DNA from 3 places in the Rhizobium acaciae genome. Region 1 is predicted to be linked to each of the others. Evidence: riboswitches for the same ligand, from Rfam matches in the RefSeq annotation. Region 1 holds a riboswitch; each other region holds the start of a gene.

Region 1 (4,402 bases):
GGCCTGGCGTCGAGGACATACAACTCGACCTCTTCGGCGACTACAAAAGCAATGTCGCGCTCTATCCGGCCTTTCAGGCGTATTTCCGCACCCATAAGCCGCCGTTCCTTGCCATATGGGGCAAGAACGATCCGTTCTTCCTGCCGCCCGGCGCCGAGGCCTTCAAGCGCGATAACCCCAACGCCGTCGTCCGCTTTCTCGACACCGGCCATTTCGCGCTGGAAACGCACGCTGCCGAGATCGCGGTAGCGATCCGCGATTTCCTGGTCCGCTGACAGCAACCGGGCGCCGGCCCGCCGGAAGGGGCGGGCGGCGACCCACGGAAACAGGAGAGACGACATGTCGAACTCAGTTGCCATTATCACCGGCGCCAGCCAGGGCATCGGCCAGGCGACGGCGCTACGCCTGGCGCGCGACTTTTCCGCGCTGGTGCTGGTCGCGCGCAACCGCGCCAATCTCGAGGAGACCGCGCAGGCGGTGAGGGTGGCCGGCGCGCAGGCCCTCGTCATCGGCGCTGACCTTGTCGACCCGCAAGCGGCGCAAGCCGTGGTCGACCAGGCGCTTGGCGCCTTCGGCCGCATCGATGCGCTGCTCAATATCTCCGGCGCAGTGCCACAGATCGATCTCTTCGAGATGACCGACGCGCAGTGGGAAGGCGGACTGGCGCTGAAGCTGCATGGCGCACGGCGCCTGACGATTGCAGCCTGGCCGGCGCTGAAAGATGCCAAGGGCTCCGTCGTGATGATGTCCGGCAATTCGGCGGTGTTTCCGAAGGCGCCCTATGCGGCGGTCGGCACCATCAATGCGGCGATCGTCGCGCTGGCCAAGGCTTTTTCCGATCGCGGCGTTGCCGATGGCGTGCAGGTCAACAGCGTGTTGCCCGGCCCGGTCATGACCGGCCGACGCCGCTCCTATCTCGAACGATGGGCGCCGCTGCACGGCCTGAGCGTGGAGGAGGCAATCGCCCGTTTCCCCGAGCAGGCAGGCATCGCCCGCTACGGCGAGCCGGAGGAAATCGCCGAACTGATGGCCTTCCTGGTATCGCCCGCCGCCCGCTGGATGACCGGCTCGACGCTGCGCATGGATGGTGGCGAGGTGAAGTCGATCTGAGTGGTCGACGGCGGGATTAGCCCGCCGTCTTCATCGGCTGTTGTTGTTCTGCTCGTCGAGCCGCTTTTACGCGGCGAGAGCGGCGCGGGTTTTGCCGATCGTCAGAGCCGCCTTTGCTGCCTCGCGCCCTTTCTCGACGAAATGTGCGCGGTAGATCTGTTTGTGGTGCTCGGTTTCCTGATACTGATGCGGCGTCAGCGAAACCGACAGCACCGGCACACCGGTATCCATGCCGGCGCGCATCAGCCCATCGACGACGGCCTGGGCGACGAATTCGTGGCGGTAGATTCCGCCGTCGACGACGAAGGCGGCGGCAACGACTGCGGCATAGCGTCCGGTTGCCGCAAGATCGCGCGACAGCAGCGGCATCTCGAATGCGCCGGGTACATCGAACACATCGACCTGCTCGGGCGGAATAAGCTGATGGAAGCCATCAAGGGCGCGGTCGACGATGTCGGCGTGCCAGCTGGCTTTGACGAAGGCATAGCGGGTGGGTGTCACAGTAATCTCCTTTGGCGAACAGACACATCACCCAAGGCGATCACGAACGTCCCCGACAGCCGCTAGGGCGGCAGGAACGCACGTTCTCTTTCATCCGGACTATGACCGTCGGCTCAGGCATCTCACCTGATCTGCTGACCCTTCCGAAGAAGGCGCTCGCGGGCTCGCAATCTAAATTGCATACCGCCGGTAGGGACTTGCACCCCGCCCTGAGAACGGCGCGAACAATAGGGGGAAGGTGACGGGCTGGCAATAGGTCGAAATGCTTCGCGGCCAATGCAGGATCGGGGCTCCCGACGCGGCGATTTCGTTTGTTCGTCGATCGCGAAGGGCAAGCCCTCTTGCGGAGGATGGGCTTGCGCCTACATGCTATGCGTGAGGACATTCACGTCAGAATAGCACGGCAGGACAGGATGCACCGTCTCTTTCCGCGGCGGGCAAGGCCGTGGCAACTATGGGAGAGAGAGATGGAAGATCCTTTCGTCGTCCGCCGCGAGGCGCATATCGCAGCGCCGCCGGCCGCGGTGTTCGCGTTGATGACCGACCCGGAAAAGATCCTGCGCTGGATGGGAACGGAGGCTCAGATCGAGCCGCAGCCCGGCGGGCTCTATCTCGTCAACGTTACCGGCGCCCGCTTTGCGCGCGGTTCGTTTCGTGAGGTGGTGCCGGTTCATCGCCTTGCCTACAGCTTCGGCTGGGACGGTAGCGAGGTGGTGCCGCCGGGTTCGAGCCTCGTCGAGATCGATCTGATCGAACAGGGAGGCGGAACGCTGCTGCGGCTCACCCATAGCGGCCTGCCTAGCGCCGAGCAATGCGCCGGCCATGCGGAGGGTTGGGCACATTATCTCGGACGGCTGACCGAGGTTGCCGCCGGAGGTGATCCGGGTCCCGACTCTTTTTACGGCAGGACATGAACAATTTTGCAGGCAGCGGGGCGGCTCTGAAGCGCTTGCCGTTGCGACAACAGCGGTTGGCGAGCGCTCAGGACGGCCGTGCGGAAGCGCTTCTTTTTCTCCCGCAAACATGAACGCGCAGTTCATCTCCAGTTCAATTTGGCGGTCATAAGGTGTGGACGGCTGGATTGAAATGGAGTTCTCGATGAAGGCACTTTCTATCGCGGCTGCCTTGCTCGCTGGCAGCCTCTCGTTCGGCACAGCGCAGGCGATGCCGATGGGGACAATCAATGTCCAGAGCAATATCACCACGGTCGACTACGCCTGCGGTCGCGGCTGGCATCTGACGCGCTGGGGCGAATGCCGGCGAAACTGGCGCCGCCCGCCGCCGGTGGCTTTCTACGGTGGTCCGCCCCGCTGGGGCTGGGAGCGGCGTCACCGCGATTGGGATGGCCCGCGCTGGCGCCATGAGCGGCGCTGGGATCGCGACCGCCGTTGGCGGGACAATGACTAAAAGTCTCGCTTAGATGGAGATGGACGAAGGCCGGAGCGATTTTCGCCCGGCCTTTTCTAATGAAAAAGCGTCGCTCACGCTGATAGCCAGCGTTCTCCCGGTCTGCCAGAGGGTCAGATCCTGCTGACGAGCCAGTACTTGTCGTCGATCAATTCCTCGAGCTCGACGGGATCCTTGACGCCGAATTCGAACCATTCGACGAGTTCCTTCGCCTTGCGGCTGCTCTCCTCCGCTGTCAGTTCGACCTGATATCTTTCGCACCATCGCCGAAGGATCGACGTCAGCAGCGTCATGTCATTCCCATCCAACGGATCTTTCGGCCAGAATATCGTGCCCATCGTACCCCTCAATTACACGATGACGAACGACCCTATAATGGAATCAAAGTCGCGCAAGTTTAAAGTGTTTATTTTTCTTCTTCCACCGCGGTGAATGGTTTCAACAGGGGTCGCCCTCGAGCCGACAGGCTGATCGATAGAGAAGTCCTCACGGAGACCCCCAGAGGCGTCCCGACGGACATGCGGGATGTCGATTTGCCGACACATAGGCGATGTCCTTGCGGCTGTACGGGAGGGCGTGCCATGATCACGGCATGGATCTGCCGTCTCCCCTTGCCTGGCTGGTTGACGAGGCTGGAGCCTCGCCTGGTCCCGAACGGTTTCTGGCCGAGCTCGGGCGCCGGCTGCTGGCCGACGGACTGCCGCTTTCCGGCGGCACGCTGACGCTTTCGGTGCCGCATCCGATCATTGCGCGGCGCACCTGGCTTTGGCGGGCCGAGACCGGTGCTGTCATCGAGGCGCTGGCCTTTGCCGGGGCTCCGCAGAGCGAGGCCGGGCGCGACTGGCTGACCGCGCTCGGGCCGGTATGGGAGGAACGAATAGGGCCTTCGCAGGATAGTCCCATACTCGGCTGGGCGGGTATCGACAACCGGGCAGGGGCCGGCGCATTCGCTCCAGCGGAAGCCGACCGGCTGCGCGAGGTCGCGCGTTTTGCCGCCGCGCCGCTCGCAGCGCTCGCGGCGCGGGAGGCGCGGGCAGCCCTGCTTGAAGCCTATCTCGGCCGGCGTAGTGCCGCCCGGGTGCAGGCCGGCGAGCTTGCCCGCGGCACCGGCGAGACCATACGTGCGGCTCTTCTCTGCGCCGATCTGCGCGATTTCACCGCACTTTCGGAGGTGACGGAGCCGCACGCGATGATCGCGACGCTCGACGCATGGTTCGACCGCGTCGCGGGCGCGGTGCACGCCTTCGGCGGCGAGGTGCTGAAATTCATGGGCGACGGCGTGCTGGCGATCTTTCCGGTCACGGGCGCTTCCGACGACGCGGGAAGTGTAGGCCACGGAGACCGGGAAGCCTGCGAGGCGGCCCTCAGGGCGGTTGCTGCCAGC
Region 2 (4,402 bases), on a different contig from region 1:
GTTGTTTTCCTGCAGCGTGAGGGCAATCTCATTCAGGCCGTTGAAGGCGACGAATTCCGGCTCCGGATCCTCCGGGGCGGCGCCGGTAAGCCCGGTCAGCGCCACGTGCTTGATGGTGCCGCAATCGACGGTGCCGTTCTTGACCTGGAAGACGACGAGATCGCCGGCCGGCATCTGCGGGATCTTGCCGTCATTGACGTCTTCGTCGCGCTCGTTTTCGATTGCGATGGTGCCGAGCGTCTTGTCCTTGTTGAGGGCGATCGAATCCGGCTGACCACCGAGATCGCACGTGCTTTCGATCTTCTTGGTCGCCACGTCGACGATCGCGAGACGGCCCGAGGGCTTCGCCTTGCTTTCGGAGGTGTTGACGGCAACGAGCGCCTTGCCGGCGCTCGAGGTGACCGAAGTCGGCTCGCCATCCATCATCAGCGCGCCGCCGGCCTTGGGGGCCTTGGCATCGGTAATGTCGATAAAGCCGATCGCGCCGAGCGGGCTGTCGCTATAGATCAGCGTGTTGCCGTCATCGGTCGCGGTGATGATCTCGGCGGAGCTCACCGAAAGCTTGTCCTTGTCGGCCGGCAGGTTCTGCGCAACCGGGAAGGAAGCGATGCGGTTGAAAACCGGCTCGGCCGCGGCCGGAAAGGCTACCGATGCGAGAAGCACGGCAGCAAGCGCTGCCTTGCGCGATGAAATTGTCATGAAATCCCCCATGTGTCGAACATTCGAAACATGAGTTTTCTGCGGGAGCCGCATGACAGAGGCATGACAGATGCGGCATTTTGCGTCAGATCATGTCAGGCGAGTTTGCGCTCCCGGCGCATCTCGTTTCGCATGATGAACAGCGAAGCAGACAGGATGAGAGCCGCTCCCAGCCAGAGGTAACCCGCGGGCGCATAACCGAAGAACAGCCAACCGGCCAGCACATTCAACGGCAGCTTCAGATCGTCGAACGGCTGGACATAGGCGGCATCGGCTGCGGCGTAGGCAAGCGTCAGGAAATACTGCGCCACGGCGGTCAGCAGCCCCGCCAGCAGGAACAGGGCAAGGGTCGCGCCCGTCGGCACTGCAAAGCCTGCCGCAAGCGCCAGCCCGCCATTTATCGGCGTCAGCAGAACGAGCAGCCAGACGGTGATCGTCTCCGGCCGTTCGATGCCTGTCAGGCTCTTGGTGATCAGCGACGAGGCGCCCCACAGCAGCGCCGAAAGCACAGGCAAGAGAGCCGCCCAGCCAAAACCATCAGACCATGGCTGCAGAATGATCATCGCTCCGGTGAAGCCCGCCGCCGTCGCAGCCCAGCGGGCCGGGCCGACGCGCTCACCCAGAAAAAGCCGGGCGCCCAGAATGATGAAGAAGGGCGAGGTCATCACCAGTGCGATCGCCTGCCAGATCGGCACCGCGGCAAGGCCGGCGACCCAAGCCTCGACGCCGAGCGCGGCAAGCACGACGCGCGCAAGGTGGCGCCAGGGATAGCGCGTGCGCATCGCCGCAAGGCCGAGCCTCTTCAGGAACGGCAGCGAAAACAGGAAGGCGAAGCCATATTGCCAGAAAGCTGCCGACGCCGAGGGAAAGGCAAGCTTCATCGTCAGCCATTGGGTGACGACGTTGAGAAGCGAAAAGGCAATGCCGGCAAGGACCATCCAGAGTGCCCCGACAACGGCGCGGGATGGGTCGACGGCAACGGAAGTCTGATTCATGTCTTTCATCCATAAAAGGGACCAACATAAATCAGGACGCATGAACCCCGACAGGCGACACAGGGCAACCCCCGCCCTTCGCACGGCCGACGCTCATTCTCTTCCATCCGGACTTTAACCGTCGGCTCCGGAATCGCACCGGATCTGCTGACCCTTCCCCCACTTGGACACGAGAGAAGGCGCTCGCGGGCTCGGGCCGAAACCCTTACCGCCGGTGGGGAGTTTCACCCCGCCCTGAGAACAGAAACGTCGTAGATTAAAGCCCGGGCGACAGCAAGAGCGCTCCTAGATCAAAAAAGCAGAGCATGATGTCGTCCGAAAACCGCTCACACTTTTCGGCATCATGCTCTAAAGCAAAAGGGGTCCGGCAAAGCCGAACCCCTCTCAAATCCTGCACAACCGGTCTCGTTTCCGGCTGGTGGGATAATCTCAGATCAGCCGTTGACGGCGTCCTTCAGGCCCTTGCCGGGCGTGAATTTCGGCACGTTGCGAGCCGGAATGTCGACTTCAGCGCCCGTCGACGGGTTACGGCCCTTCGATGCGGCACGATGAGAAACGGTGAAGCTGCCGAAACCCGCGAGGCGAATGTCGCCCTTGTTCTTGAGTTCAGCCTGGACAACGTCGAAAACCGCGTCAACAGCGGAAGCCGCGTCAGACTTCGTCAGTCCTGCCTTTTCGGCTACTGCGGACACGAGTTCATTCTTGTTCATGTTTCCACCCCTTTCTAAATGGTATGAAACGACTCAAAAGTAAGCTAGGCGCAGAATAGGTTTCATCAGGCCCGCCGAAAACCCAAAAGCCCTGCAAATCAAGGAAAAGCAAGCGTCTACATGACGTTTTCACAAAAAAGGCTGGCGTTTCCGCCAGCCTTTTTCCGTGTTTTGCGCCAATTGGGCATAAATGTGGCAAAGGCCACTCAATGCGCTATGGTTGCGCCTGTCTCATCGAGGCCTTCGACCGATGTGATGACCGGCGTTTCCACCGTGCCGTCCCATTCGATCGGCTCCGGCCGCCGGATCAGTGCATGCTTGATCACCTCGCCCATGCGGGATACCGGGATGATCTCCATGTTGTTCTTCACGTTGTCAGGAATCTCCGCCAGGTCCTTGGCGTTTTCCTCCGGAATCAGCACCTTCTTGATGCCGCCGCGAAGCGCTGCGAGCAGCTTTTCCTTGAGACCGCCGATCGGCAGCACACGGCCGCGAAGGGTGATTTCACCGGTCATGGCCACATGCCTGTCCACAGGGATGCCGGTCATGATCGAGACGATCGCGGTTGCCATGGCGACGCCGGCCGAGGGGCCATCCTTCGGGGTTGCGCCTTCCGGCACGTGCACGTGGATATCGCTCTTGTCGAAGCGCGGCGGCTCGATGCCGAAATCGACGGCTCGCGAGCGGACATAGGAGGCCGCTGCCGAAATCGATTCCTTCATGACTTCCTTCAGATTGCCGGTGACCGTCATGCGGCCCTTGCCCGGCATCATCACGCCTTCGATGGTCAGCAGCTCGCCACCGACTTCCGTCCAGGCAAGACCGGTCACGACGCCGACCTGATCCTCGCCCTCGGCTTCGCCGTGGCGGAAGCGCGGAACGCCCAGATAGTCGGAGATGTTGGCAGCCGTCACATGAACGGCCTTCGTCTTGCCCTTGATGATCTCGGTGACCGCCTTGCGGGCGAGTTTCATCAATTCGCGTTCGAAGTTGCGGACGCCGGCTTCGCGGGTGTACTGCTGGCTGATCGCCATCAGGGCGTCGTCGCTGACCGAGAATTCTTCCGGCTGCAACGCATGTTCCTTGATGGCCTTCGGCAGCAGGTGCCGCTTGGCGATTTCGCGCTTTTCATCCTCGGTGTAGCCGGCGATACGGATGATCTCCATGCGGTCCATCAAGGGCGCCGGAATATTCAGCGTATTCGCCGTCGTGATGAACATCACATCCGACAGGTCGTATTCGACCTCCAGATAGTGATCCATGAAGGTCATGTTCTGCGCCGGATCGAGCACTTCCAGCAGGGCCGAGGACGGATCGCCGCGATAGTCCTGGCCGAGCTTGTCGATCTCGTCGAGCAGGAAGAGCGGGTTGGACTTCTTCGCCTTCTTCATCGACTGGATGACCTTGCCGGGCATCGAGCCGATATAGGTGCGGCGGTGACCGCGGATTTCGGCTTCGTCACGAACGCCGCCAAGCGCCATGCGGACATACTCACGGCCGGTCGCCTTGGCGATCGACTGGGCGAGCGAGGTCTTGCCGACGCCCGGAGGGCCGACGAGGCAGAGGATCGGGCCCTTGATCTTGGTGGCGCGGGCCTGCACGGCCAGATATTCGACGATGCGCTCCTTGACCTTGTCGAGACCGAAGTGATCGGCTTCGAGGATCTTCTCGGCATTGTTGAGATCGGCCTTGATTTTCGACTTCTTGCCCCAGGGAATGCCGAGCAGCCAGTCCAGATAATTGCGCACGACGGTGGCTTCCGCCGACATCGGGCTCATCTGGCGCAGCTTCTTCAGCTCCGCATCGGCCTTTTCGCGGGCCTCCTTGGACAGCTTGGTCTTGGAGATGCGCTCTTCCAGTTCGCTCATCTCGTCGCGGCCTTCCTCGCCGTCGCCGAGTTCCTTCTGGATCGCCTTCATCTGTTCATTGAGGTAGTATTCGCGCTGGGTCTTCTCCATCTGGCGCTTGACGCGCGAGCGGATGCGCTTTTCGACCTGC
Region 3 (4,402 bases), on a different contig from region 1:
GCGAAGTGGCTGATGCGCGATCCCAAGGTCGTCGTGCTCGACGAACCGACGAGAGGCATCGACGTCGGTGCCCGAGCGGGCATCTACGACATCATCGTCAATCTTGCCAAACAGGGCGTGGCGGTCATCGTCGTAAGCTCGGACCTCGAAGAAGTTCTCGGAGTCTCCAATCGCATTCTCGTGCTTGCGCAAGGCAAGCAGGCGGGGATTCTCAATCGTGACCAGGCAAATGACGTTTCGGTCATGGAGCTGGCCACCATCTAAACAGACAGAGAAAGGAAGAGCGGTGTCCGACATCACTCTGAACGCCCCGAAGCTTTTCGATCTCAGCGGCCAGGTTGCCATCGTTACCGGAGCCGGCAGCGGTATTGGTCAGCGCATTGCCATCGGCCTTGCGCAATGCGGCGCCGACGTGGCGCTGCTCGACCGCCGAACCGACGACGGACTGGCCAAGACGGCTGAACATATTCGCGCCGCCGGCCGCCGCTCGATCCAGATCGCGGCGGATGTCACGAGCAAGTCTTCCCTTGGAGAGGCAATAGCACGTACTGAGGCAGACCTCGGCCCATTGACACTTGCAGTCAACGCGGCGGGCATCGCTAACGCGAACGCAGCGGAAGAAATGGAGGAGGACCAATATCAGACGTTGATGGATATCAACCTCAAAGGCGTCTTTCTTTCCTGCCAGGCAGAGGCTCGCGCCATGCTGAAGAATGGGCGCGGCTCCATCGTCAATATCGCCTCCATGTCCGGCGTGATCGTGAACCGGGGGCTGAGCCAAGCGCACTATAACGCCTCCAAGGCGGGTGTGATCCATATGTCGAAGTCTATGGCCATGGAATGGGTCGACCGCGGCATTCGCGTCAACACCATCTCCCCCGGATACACGGCAACGCCCATGAACACCCGTCCGGAGATGGTCCACCAGACCAAGCTCTTCGAAGAGCAGACGCCGATGCAGCGCATGGCAGCGGTGGACGAGATGGTAGGTCCGGCGGTGTTCCTGCTGTCGAATGCAGCGAGTTTCGTGACCGGCGTCGATCTTCTCGTCGACGGCGGTTTCTGCTGCTGGTGATGAGAAAGCTCATTGCCGTTGCTGGAAAGTGACCGGTCTCGCTTCCTCCCTGGCTGAGATCGAGGCGCTGAAGGGACTAACGGGCATGACGGCGTGCGATATCGTCGTCTGCCCGCCCTTCACGCCGATCGAACGGGCTGTCGAACGGATGGAAGGCGCGGACGTCGTCACCGGCGCTCAACACTGCCTGAATTCGCGACAACCGGTTGATCTCCAATAATGATCGCATGGTAGGTCGCACCCAGATTTATTGTTTATCGATGGACAAGGAAAGAGCATGAAACGCTTTGAGCAGAAGACCGTCGTCATTACCGGGGGCAGCCGCGGCATCGGAGCGGCGATCGCCAGACGCTTTGCGAAAGAAGGCGCCAATCTCGTCGTCTCGGCCAACGAGGAGCTGGTTCACGGCGTTGCCGAACAGATCCGGGCCGAAGGCGGCAAGGCGATCTCCTTCATCGGCGACGTCACCGACAAGGCGAGCGTCACCGCCCTCTACGATGCCGCCGAGAAGGAATTCGGCTCGGTAGACGTCTCGATCCAGAATGCGGGCGTCATCACCATTGCCCGCGTCGAGGACCTGACCGAAAGCGAATGGGACAAGGTGATGGCCGTCAACACCAAGGGCGTCTTCCTCTGCGCCCAGGAGGCGATATCGAGAATGCGCAGGCACAAGCGCGGCGGCCGCATCATCAACACCGCCTCCGGCCAGGCCCGCGACGGCTTTATCTACACGCCGCATTATGCCGCCTCGAAAATGGGCGTCGTCGGCATCACCCAGAGCCTGGCCAAGGAAGTCGCGACCGAGAAGATCACCGTCAATGCCTTCTGCCCCGGCATCATCGAAACCGACATGTGGGCCTATAACGACCAGGCCTGGGGCAAGCTGCTCGGCAACTACGCCCCCGGCGAGTTGATGAAGGAATGGGTCGAGGGCATCCCGATGAAACGGGCCGGCTCCGGCGAAGACGTCGCCGGCCTGGTCACCTTCCTCGCCAGCGATGACGCCGCCTATATTACCGGCCAGACGATCAATGTCGACGGCGGCCTGATCATGTCCTGATGCAGGTCGCCCAAAAGTGCGCAGTGGTTTTGGGACAACGACATGCATGGAAGGATCAAACCACCAACGAAGCGCGGAAGGCGACACGGTCGTCGCCTCCGTGTGAACAGTGTGTCCATCGGCGGCAGGGCAGCTTTGCATTTTTGCCCGGTCGGGTGACCTTGCCATCTGCCTGTTTTTGATCCTATCTTTGAAATGTTCTCAGGGCGGGGTGAAATTCCCCACCGGCGGTATTAGGAGCAATCCTGGAGCCCGCGAGCGCTTCCGGCACTACAGCGCCGCGCGTCTTTCAGACGCGCAAAGGACGCAGTAGCACTTTGAATTGTCGGAAGGTCAGCAGATCCGGTGAGATGCCGGAGCCGACGGTATAGTCCGGATGGAAGAGGACAACACGGGCAGTCGCACTCCATCCCGGAGTCGGCTGACGTTTGTTCGCCCAAGGGCAGAAGGCTCGCTCACGGATTGAGCCGAGCAGACCATGTCAGCCCGCTGACATAACCCTTGAAAGGCCAGACAGCATGACTATCGCAACAATTGAAGATGCCATATCAGCCATTGCCAGTGGCAAGATGGTCGTCGTCGTCGACGACCAGAACCGGGAAAACGAAGGCGATATCGTGGTCGCGGCCGATGCCGTCACCCCGGAAACAATCGCTTTCATGATGACCCACGCCCGTGGCCTCATCTGCATCGCCATGGAAGGCGAGCGCCTCGATGCGCTCGATATCCCGCTGATGGTGCCCAACAATACGGAATCGCAAAAAACCGCCTTCACGGTCTCGGTCGACTATCTCAAGGGCACGACGACGGGCATTTCTGCGGCCGATCGTGCCGCCACCGTCAGCGCCCTGGTCGACGATCGCGCAAAGCCTGACGAATTCGCCCGCCCCGGCCACATCTTTCCGCTGCGTGCCAACCCCCGCGGCGTGCTCGGCCGCCCTGGCCACACCGAAGCCGCAGTCGATCTCGCCCGCCTCGCCGGAAGGATCCCCGCCGGTGTCATCTGCGAAGTCGCCAACGACGACGGAACCATGTCCCGCCTGCCCGAACTCACGCTCTTCGCCGAACGCCACAACCTCCCCCTCGTCACCATCGAGGACCTGGTCGCCTATCTCGACCGCCAGGCGGAAAGAGACATACGGGAAGTCGCCTGATCGGCGCAAAGCGGCCAGCCCCGTCCTTCGAGGCCCCTGCGGGGCGCCTCAGGATGAGGCTGGAGAGAGGTTGCGGCCTGGTTCAACGGGAAGCGCAGCAGCAAGGCACACCGACCAGCCCTCATCCTGAGGCGCGCAGGCCGCAGGCCGGAGCCTCGAAGGACGAGGGCGGGTGGCTAGGTCCCAGACGCGCACGGCTGGTTGCCACAGCACACCCTATTTCCTGCCCCTATGTCCGGCTGATCGAAACGCCGCCATCCGCCAGCATCGCCGTGCCGGTCACGAAGCTCGACATGTCGGAGGCGAGGAAGAGCGCCGCATTGGCGATCTCTTCGGGTTGCGCCATGCGTTTCAGCGCATGTAGCCCTTCCACGAAGGTGAGCACTTCCGGCGTGGCATCAGGCGCGTTGGTAATGCTGGCGGGTGTGTCGGTGCCGCCGGGAAGCAGTGCGTTGACGCGGATCTTCTGCGCTCCGAGTTCAGCGGCGAGCACCTGCACGAAGCCGATCAAACCCGCCTTGCTCGCCGCATAGGCGGCCATGCCCGGCATGCCGACGGTGTGACCGACGAAAGTCGAGGTGAAGATCAGCGATCCGCCACCTTTTCCCATCGCCGCCGACTGGTACTTGGCGCCGAGGAAGGCGGCGGTGAGATTGGTCTCGATCGTCTCGCGCCAGCTCTCCAGCGACAGCCCGGCAACCGGCCCCATCTCACCGAGGATGCCGGCATTGTTGAAGGCGATGTCGAGCCCACCGAAGCGCGAGACCGCCGTCTCGACGAGCCTTGCCTGCAGCGCCTCATCCTTGACATCGCCTGATATGGCGACGGCCTGACCACCCTCCGCCTCGATTTCAGCGATGACGGCATCGAGCGCCTCCTGTCGCCGGCCGGTGACCACGAGCTTGGCGCCTTGCCGTGCAAAGAGTTTCGCCGCCGCACGGCCGATGCCGGAGCTTGCGCCGGTGATGATGGCGATCTTGTCGTTGAGAAGTGTCATATCGGTCTCTCCTTCGTTGTTGCGAGATCTGAGATGCTCAAACATCAGGCGATGCAGCCACCCGTTTCCCGCGCAGGAAGAGAAGAATGCCTATGGCCGAACCGGCAGTGCGACGG

What was found. Region 1 has a riboswitch for FMN ahead of OLZ32_RS29545 (6,7-dimethyl-8-ribityllumazine synthase). Riboswitches for the same ligand answer to the same signal wherever they lie in the genome.
Region 2: it holds a riboswitch for FMN, as region 1 does, so the genes downstream of both, ribN (riboflavin transporter RibN) here and OLZ32_RS29545 (6,7-dimethyl-8-ribityllumazine synthase) in region 1, are expected to answer to the same signal.
Region 3: it holds a riboswitch for FMN, as region 1 does, so the genes downstream of both, ribB (3,4-dihydroxy-2-butanone-4-phosphate synthase) here and OLZ32_RS29545 (6,7-dimethyl-8-ribityllumazine synthase) in region 1, are expected to answer to the same signal.

What each region holds. Positions count from the first base shown of each region.
Region 1 is NZ_JAPCZO010000022.1:112,738-117,139, forward strand. It holds gene OLZ32_RS29535 (alpha/beta fold hydrolase) at 1-275, shown strand, start outside; gene OLZ32_RS29540 (SDR family oxidoreductase) at 340-1,110, shown strand; gene OLZ32_RS29545 (6,7-dimethyl-8-ribityllumazine synthase) at 1,177-1,611, opposite strand; FMN riboswitch at 1,690-1,832, opposite strand; gene OLZ32_RS29550 (SRPBCC family protein) at 2,079-2,525, shown strand; gene OLZ32_RS29555 (GCG_CRPN prefix-to-repeats domain-containing protein) at 2,710-3,018, shown strand; gene OLZ32_RS29560 (hypothetical protein) at 3,132-3,356, opposite strand; gene OLZ32_RS29565 (adenylate/guanylate cyclase domain-containing protein) at 3,611-4,402, shown strand, end outside.
Region 2 is NZ_JAPCZO010000011.1:140,746-145,147, forward strand. It holds gene OLZ32_RS18780 (esterase-like activity of phytase family protein) at 1-699, opposite strand, end outside; gene ribN (riboflavin transporter RibN) at 795-1,703, opposite strand; FMN riboswitch at 1,786-1,940, opposite strand; gene hupB (DNA-binding protein HupB) at 2,129-2,404, opposite strand; gene lon (endopeptidase La) at 2,611-4,402, opposite strand, start outside.
Region 3 is NZ_JAPCZO010000001.1:302,638-307,039, reverse strand. It holds gene OLZ32_RS01600 (sugar ABC transporter ATP-binding protein) at 1-264, shown strand, start outside; gene OLZ32_RS01595 (SDR family oxidoreductase) at 287-1,075, shown strand; gene OLZ32_RS01590 (triose-phosphate isomerase) at 1,104-1,295, shown strand; gene OLZ32_RS01585 (glucose 1-dehydrogenase) at 1,353-2,135, shown strand; FMN riboswitch at 2,329-2,527, shown strand; gene ribB (3,4-dihydroxy-2-butanone-4-phosphate synthase) at 2,654-3,289, shown strand; gene OLZ32_RS01575 (SDR family oxidoreductase) at 3,519-4,286, opposite strand.